Regions from separate parts of the Bacillus sp. EA-CB0995 genome, predicted to be linked through region 2. Evidence: riboswitches for the same ligand, from Rfam matches in the RefSeq annotation. Region 2 holds a riboswitch; the other holds the start of a gene.
What was found. Region 2 has a riboswitch for lysine ahead of ACEWFJ_RS20345 (amino acid permease). Riboswitches for the same ligand answer to the same signal wherever they lie in the genome.
Positions count from the first base shown of each region.

Region 1 (4,357 bases), 1.7 Mb from region 2:
AAATTAAAACAACCTATTCAAGAGAAACAACTTATTATGCAAAGTTTAAAACAACAAGTGGCCTTTATGCCCGGCAGTATTTTTGGTGCAAAAGATGATTATATTCGTCTATCATATGGAAAAGTAGATATAAATTATATTACTGAAGGGATCTTTCGACTTCAAAAAGCAATCAACTTTTGTTATTCGTAAAGGCTTCCAATATTACGATTGGAAGCCTTTCGATTTATACCAAAATTTTGTTTGGACAATTGCCGGCCAATTTGTATGCTCTGCTAATTGCTTTATTACTTCGTTCACCTTGATTCCTCTTAAAATATGTACATACCATTCGATATCTGATATACACTCGTATTCTCCTTGTCTCCTTGAAACTCTACAGCAAATGGTACCTCCCCGCAGTTCTGTAATTGATTCTGAACTACTCCATTCCCTATTGGTTCACAAAGTTGAATTGTTATTTTCCCAAGAGAAAAACTTCGAAATACCGCATTCCACTCTTTATTTATTTTTGGTGTACTCATTTCTATTTGCAATAACTCTTCCCATAGTTTGCTTGTTTCATTTACATTATTAACAGTATAAAACACTGTTTTCATTCCAATTACATGATTGTCATGAAATGAAATCGCTCCTTTTTTCTGTAAATCTGCTCTTCTTTTTTCATCCGATTCACCCCACTCAATAAAAAACGGGAATCTAGGACCGCCATCTTCCTGTTCAATGAATAGCATTTTCCAGCTTAATAAAGTACCATCATCTCTTAAACGGTTTCCCTCCAGCGGACCATTTATATGAAACCCCTTTTCCAACAATTGCTTAGCAAGTTCTTCTATATGTTCTGTACGCAGTGCAACTTGAAGCATCCCTTCCCCCATTTGCAACTTACGAACAGTTTGCTGAATGAGAGGGTTCTCTGCTCTGTTTGCAGCTTCTTTGTTCTGAACTGCTAAAAACTCAATATATGCCAAATCAAAATAACATAAGCTATTATATGTTCCCCAATTCGTATGCTCTCCTCCTTGAACTGTATGAAATCCGAGTATCTTCATTTGTTTTATTGCTTCAGCTGGAGAGCATTGAATTACGTGAACAAGATGATCAAACTGTAACATCTCCTCACCATCCTTACCTTTATCCTTTTTAGTGTATTACTTTTCGTTTATTTCTGGCAATTCAAAATTTTATTTAAAACATAGTTGATTTATATGATTAATATGTATTATAATAAAAAAAATTAGAATATGATAAAGCTGATTGGAAAACCAAAGGCTCTTTTCTCACTAGAGAAAGGAGCCTTTTTATTTTATCCCGCTACTTTTGGGCAGCAAGACCCCACCTTAAGATTCTGAGAAGTCAAAGGAGATAGGTGGGAGATAATTGTCCGTAAGAGCCCGATTGATTCAATTAACCATCAGTCCTTGATGGTAATTTCACTTTATTATAAACGGGGGTATTAAACATGCAAAAGTTAGTTGTCTTTGCTATCATTGGTTTCTTTGCTCAACTCATTGATGGAGCTTTAGGAATGGCTTATGGGGTAACATCTTCTTCATTATTACTCATGTTTGGAATAGCACCAGCTGTTGCTTCAGCATCTGTTCATTTAGCCGAAGTTGTTACAACTGCCGCATCTGGCATTTCACATATCCGCTTTGGAAATGTCGATAAATATACCGTTTCAAGACTGACATTACCAGGTGCCATTGGCGCTTTTGTAGGTGCTTGCTTTTTAAGTAACTTACCAGGAAATTTAATTAAACCATATATTTCAGTATTTTTATTCGTATTAGGTGTATATATCTTATTAAGATTTATTTTACAAAAACAAGTTGTTCAAACAAATAATAAACGCCTGTCTGGTAGGCAGTTAATCCCACTTGGCCTTTTTGCAGGTTTTGTAGATTCAACAGGCGGTGGCGGTTGGGGCCCAATTACTACTCCTGTTTTACTTGCACGCGGTAATGAAGCAAGAAAAGTTGTCGGTTCTGTAGATACGAGTGAATTTCCTGTTTCATTAGCTGCCACACTTGGATTTTTCATTTCTCTTGGCTGGGAACAAGTCAGTTGGTTTTGGGTGTTTGCTCTTATGCTTGGTGGTATCATTGCAGCACCAATTGCTGCGTGGCTAGTACGAATTGTTCCTTCTCATTTACTTGGAGTACTTGTCGGAGGACTTATTATTTTCACCAATATCCGTACGCTATTAACAACTTTTAAAGTAAATCAAAATATAATATTTCTTGCTTACATTGTGACAGGTCTTGTCGTTACAATTGCACTGATTATTACGACTCGTAATCAATCACAACAGACAAACAAAAAAATTGTATATAACAAACAAAAACAAGTTTCCCCATAAAGGGAAGCTTGTTTTCTTTTAGTCTCCTCTTCTACAATATATTTTGTCGAAATTTATTTGTCTCAATTTTCTGTAAATTTTAAAGGATTTTTGAACCATAATGCGAAACTATTGTATAACCTTTTTCATCAAGAGGTTACTTATTACATATTTTTTAGGATCGGGACGAATTTTGAAAGCGCTTTTCTAAAATAGCCGTTCTTTTTTCTCTTTTTTTCTACAAAAAAGTCCTTGCAATATTCTCAGAAACTCATTACAATTGCGATATATTAAAAATCATAGCAATAGAAAAAATCCTCATCAATCCGATGAGGTAGAGGTTGCGGCTTTTATTAGTAATCCGGACGAGACACAGAGAACGTCAATAACTCCGAATGAAAGGAAAAGCTGCCGAAGTTTATACTTCTTCTCTGGAAGTATATGCTGGGGCTGTTTTCGAATAGGAACAGAACTGTCACGTTTACAAAGTTACCGTGTAAACGTGGGGCGCTATCTTAACGGAAGGTATGATGGGGTGGCTATTTTTGAAATGCTCCGCTAAAGTCCTTTGGCGGTTTTTTTAATTCCCCCGCTCCTTCCTATCTTACAAGAAAAGGAGTGTTGAAAATGAACAGCGCAACTACAAAAGTTACCTCTACGTCTACAAATCAATCTGCACAAACAAATAGCGAACTAAAACGCGGATTGAAATCTCGCCATCTTACAATGATTTCACTTGGTGGTACAATTGGAACAGGTTTATTCCTAGCAAGCGGTGGTGTTGTCCACACAGCTGGTCCTGGCGGTGCTCTCGTCGCCTATGCTGCAATTGGTATTATGGTATATTTTTTAATGACAAGTTTAGCAGAATTAGCATCATACATGCCTGTAGCAGGATCATTTAGCACATACGCAACAAGATTTGTCGATCCAGCTCTTGGATTTGCATTAGGTTGGAACTACTGGTATAACTGGGCCATCACGATTGCGGCTGAACTCTCTGCAGTTACATTAATTATGAAGTTTTGGTTTCCAAATACACCTTCCCTTATTTGGAGTGCTATTTGTTTAGCTATTATGTTTCTTTTAAATTATTTATCTGTTAAAGGATTTGGGGAAGCTGAATATTGGTTTGCACTTATAAAAGTTGTAACTGTTATCGCCTTTTTAATTGTCGGTTTTCTTATGATTTTCGGTATTATGGGTGGAGAGCCTGTTGGTTTTAAAAACTTTACAGTTGCAGATGCACCGTTTAACGGCGGCTTCATGGCAATCATCGGTGTATTTATGGCAGCTGGATTCTCATTCCAAGGAACAGAATTATTAGGAGTTGCGGCTGGTGAAACTGAAGACCCACAACGCAATATTCCAAAAGCAATTCGCAGCATCTTTTGGCGAATTCTACTGTTCTATATTTTAGCAATTCTTGTAATTGGTTTACTCATTCCATATACAGACAAAAGCCTTGCAGCAAGTGATGTAACAGTAAGTCCATTTACACTTGTATTCGCTAAAGCAGGTGTTGCCTTTGCGGCATCAGTAATGAACGCAGTTATTTTAACAGCTGTTCTGTCTGCTGGTAACTCTGGTATGTATGCAGCATCACGTATGCTTTGGGATTTAGCAAACCAAGGTAAAGCACCTAAATTTTTAGGAAAACTAAATAATCGTGGTATACCTGTAAATGCATTGATTGCAACATCATTAGTTGGATGTGTTGCTTTCTTAGCTTCTTTTTCGGTGATGGTGTGGTCTATGTATGGCTCTTAAATGCTTCTGGTATGTCAGGCTTCATCGCTTGGATCGGAATTGCAATTAGTCACTACCGTTTCCGCAAGGCATACACTGCACAAGGAAAAGACTTAAATGACTTACCATATAAAGCAAAATGGTTCCCATTCGGTCCAATCTTTGCATTTGTATTATGTTTAATCGTTATTCTTGGTCAAAACTACGGTGCATTTATGGGAAAATCTATTGATTGGAACGGTGTACTCGTTTCATATATTGGTTTAC
Region 1 is NZ_CP169269.1:2,304,685-2,309,041, reverse strand. It holds gene pdxR (MocR-like pyridoxine biosynthesis transcription factor PdxR) at 1-192, shown strand, start outside; gene ACEWFJ_RS12015 (VOC family protein) at 312-1,115, opposite strand; gene ACEWFJ_RS12010 (sulfite exporter TauE/SafE family protein) at 1,463-2,362, shown strand; lysine riboswitch at 2,669-2,862, shown strand; partial or broken gene ACEWFJ_RS12005 (amino acid permease) at 2,969-4,357, shown strand, end outside.
Region 1: it holds a riboswitch for lysine, as region 2 does, so the genes downstream of both, ACEWFJ_RS12005 (amino acid permease) here and ACEWFJ_RS20345 (amino acid permease) in region 2, are expected to answer to the same signal.

Region 2 (4,357 bases):
CCTTGGGGGATCAATTTGTTCTTATCTATATGAAGGTTTTATGGAATTGGTGCCTAGAAAAATAGAAAAAGGCCACTATGCGCATTCTTGCGATAGTAGCCATATAGCTTGCTTAAATAAGAAGGGTAATTTCGTAAATCATTTGGCTTATGAAGTAGAAATATATGTTTTTGCTTTTTTAGAACAATCAAATGAATAAACAGCATACTTCCAACTAGTAGTAATAACGTAAATAAGAGATAACCAGTACTAAGTAGAACCATAATTGAAAAGAACGTTAGCTGCACGATCGTTACTAGAAATACAAGCGTAATAAAAGCGCGTTTTCGTTCTTTAAGTGAAACTGGATATAATGCTACAATACTATTTCCCGAAAAATAATTCCAAAGGGCGCGAAGTTGTAAAGCGGTTATGTATAGGATACATAACGCAATGATTCCTTTTCCGATGAACGTAGGACTGTAGTATAAAACAATGCATCCTACTACAGTCAATCGTATGTAGATGCCAAGGTAACCGTTCGCGCGCAAAAAGGATAAACTATACAAATATAAAAAAGGAGCTCGCTTTTGATACAGTAATCTTTCAATCCAAACAGTCAGCCATTTTCTTTGTTTTACTTGCTGTTTTATTTGCGGCACATCTGTAAAGAAATGAATAAACTGATAAAAGTGCATATCCATTTTTTCTTCTTGCTCTATTAAATATTCCCAATGAATGTGCCGTTTTCGTTTATTAATCGTATATAAAAATAAGAGCGTTATGAAAAGTAGTATACTTCCTACAATCATAATGGAAGTGAATTGAAACATTGTATATGTAACGGCTGCATTACAGAATATCCTGATAAGCAACCAGTATGAAATAGATTCGGTTCCTCTATATGTCCAATGCAAATACATATTCCACCACTTTATAAAGGCAAGAATGACAAAGGCTCCGCATAAAAAAGCAGGAGTTGTATGTAACGATTGCTGCGCGAGAGGTGTAATGATGAGTACTACGCATAATAATGGAAAGAGCTGAATGATATAACTGTACAAAAGAGAGCGTTTAAAATAATATGCGAGTTTTTCTTCTATTGGCAATAGATATAGGATATCTGGTTTTTGCAAAAATGTACGAATTGGAGAACGAGTGAGTGCAATTGTAAGTAAAACCGTCACAATGGTTAATGCAACAGACTCAGATGGAAATGAACGAAGAAATTTTGCATAATAATAGCCGCCTACACAAAGAAGTAGAAGGAAGCTATAGATAAGCCCGCTTGCAATACGCGCAAAGTACATCGTGATTTTTTGTAGATGTTGCTGAAAACGGTCATTCCAAAGTGTTTCGATTGTCACTGAGATCACTCCTTTGTTTTATCCCGCTTTAACGGGCAGTAAAATCCCCACCTCAAGATGCAGAGAAAAGCGAAGAAGATAGGTGGGAGATAACTGCTCGTAAAAGCCCGATTGGTGAGAGCTTTCCATCAGTGGGGGAGGAAGAACCCCCACTGATGGAAGTTTCACTTTATTATAAGCAGGGTAGTGTTTCTCTTGCTACCCGTTAACAAGATAAAAAAGCAAGTTACCTTTAGCTAGGCAACTTGCTCGTTTTGTTTTTCTTTTTTCTCGTCACGTTTCATTAATGGATAGAAAGCAAATCCAACTAAAAATAATCCAATGCCGAGCAGGAATGTTTTCATATCAGAAGAGCCAGTTTTAATAACCCATAATGCATAAATAAGAGCAATCGCAGCAATGACTCCATCCACCATACGAGAACCTTTTTGATTTTCGTATGTTTCACCTGTGATAACAAGCTTAAGCTGGAAGATTGGAGAAACGAGATATGGGATTAAATAGGCAAGTGTTGAAACGGTAATAACAAATGTATACGCCTGGGCAATTGACCCGGATAGTGTTGAGAATAGGAACACTTGCGACATAATATTTGTTAAACGAAGCGAATGAATCGGGCTTCCTTTTTTATTGGTTTTTGTGAAGAAGGATGGAAAGAATCCTTCTTTTGCTGCTTGATACGGTACTTCTGAGCTTAATAAAACCCAACCAAGAATGGATCCAAATAGAGAAGTAAGTGCAAGCAGCGCCATTAATTTTCCGCCGTTATGACCCATTACTGCAGTTAATGCATCCGCTAATGGTCGTTCAGATGCTTGTAGTTTATCTATATGAAGAACACCCATTGTTAAGATGGTAATTCCTAAATAGATACCAACTGTTAGTAGTAAGCCGGTAACAGTTGCACGTTTTACTGTTTTTGGTGAAACAGCACGGTTTGATAATAATACAGCCGACTCGACACCAATGAAGGCCCAAAGTGTTGTTAAGGCTGCTAAGTTTATTTGCGATAGCAGTCCGTGTGAAATGCCTTCTTTATCAACGATTGGCGTATACCATTGTCCAAGTTTAGAAGCTTCGAAGGCAAACAATGTAACAATGATGAAGAGAAGGAATCCTGTTACTTTCGCTGTTGTTGCTAAAAAGTTTAATTTACCGGCACCATTTACGCCATTTGCCAAAATCATATGGGTACCCCATAATAAAATGGTGCAAATGGAGAACGTAATCAATTTTCCAACTTCAATGTTGAAAGTTCCAACTGAAAACAATACGTGAGTATCTTTCATAATTGGGAAAAAGAGTGATAAATAGCCAGCAAATGATGTAATGATGGCTACGTTGCTTGCCCAGTTTGCAACCCAGTAGCCCCATACGATGCTAAAACCCGCCATTTTTTTGTTTTTTGTGAAGAAAAGAGCGCGTAAGCATGACTTTGCGGACCTGTTGTTAAATCAGGACGACGAATTGCTAAATTACCGAAAACAAGAGCTAGCATTAATACGCCAAATCCTGTTGTTAACCAAGCTAATGTAACACCAAGAGGGCTGGCCGTTTGTGCTAATGTACTTGGAATCATAAAAATACCTGCCCCAACCATATTCCCAACTACAAATGCAGTAAGTACCCAAAAGCCCCATTTTTTTTGCTGCATAGAAACTACCTCCAAAATTAGTATAACCAAGTCAAGCGAGGAGATATGTATGTGTTTGAAGTTCCAAACAAAACAAAAAAACGCGTATATGTTCACGCGCTTTTCAATCTTATTAAGAAACCCGCGGACATACCTCTCGATAGCTCTCCACAAGCAAAAAGCCTGTGACAGTCCTGCACTTATTCAATGCAGGCCCAGCAAGAAAGCGCTGTGGATGCTTCTTGCTTCGGCAACTATTCCTTTCCGATTTGATCAGCGATGCCACACATCTCCTAAATCATACTATTAATAATTGCAACCTCTACCTCACCGAGATACGAATGAGGATTTATGTATAAAGTTAACATAACCAAGGGTAACAAATGGCTTTTTATTCGTCAATGCAAATAAACATAATCAGATTATTGTGAGAATAGGGTATGTTTAAGATTATGAAACAACTTAAGGCTTCGCATCATATAATATGTATATGAAATGAGGTATAAAGCAAAGATGCTATCAGTAAGTTTTTTTTCGTTCCTTACTGACGGCTAGTTGAACTACGGGTAGCTTTATTTCCTTAAAAATTTGGTGGAAGTTTTACTGTCCATAAGTAGCGAGATAAAGAGGGATAGTGAATGGAGAGCTGGTTTAAGAGAAACTGCTTTATATGTGGGAAGGAAATTCATAGGCACCAGGAGCCAGTGCCAGGTACAATAGAGAAGTTAAAAAAGCAAAATGAAGAGCTCGCAGCTTCTTTAGAACAATGTATGAGACTACTCTATGATACACAAAAGAATTTAAGTAAAAAAACAAAAAAGAGTGCATTGCCGCCTCTTTTTTCATTAGGAGATAAGATAGAAGTATTTGATGGGGAGACACGTACAGAGGGGATCTTTATTGAGTGTACAAACGAATGGTTATATTGGGTAAACGTTGATTATGATCTAACCATTAGTCATATAAAAAGTGTAAAAAATATTATAAAAAAAGAGTCTATTCAAAAAAAGGCTTAAATAACTCTTTTTGAAATAGACTTTGCTTTTTTGCCCTAGGAGTTAGAACACTTTATGAGCAATTAGGAAACTTTACGAATGTTAATTGTATCTAAGCTTGTCACGTTTATATTAGCATTGTTATCCACCCAAACTACGAAGTTGCCTTCGAAGCGAATGAAAACACCTTTACCGTCAATTTCACGTCCAGCTGAAAAAACGCGGATTTTGTCGCCTTCTGCTAAGCCGTTTAATGTTGCCATGTGACCACCACCTCTCTATCAGAAGTTAATATATATATATGAAAATGATAGAGAGTGTGTGCGAGAGAAATGTAGTGCTAGCAACTATTTTTATAAAATATAGAGGTGAGTAGAAACTAT
Region 2 is NZ_CP169269.1:3,961,022-3,965,378, reverse strand. It holds gene ACEWFJ_RS20350 (ABC transporter permease) at 54-1,346, opposite strand; partial or broken gene ACEWFJ_RS20345 (amino acid permease) at 1,583-3,000, opposite strand; lysine riboswitch at 3,133-3,312, opposite strand; gene ACEWFJ_RS20340 (hypothetical protein) at 3,618-3,995, shown strand; gene ACEWFJ_RS20335 (hypothetical protein) at 4,058-4,237, opposite strand.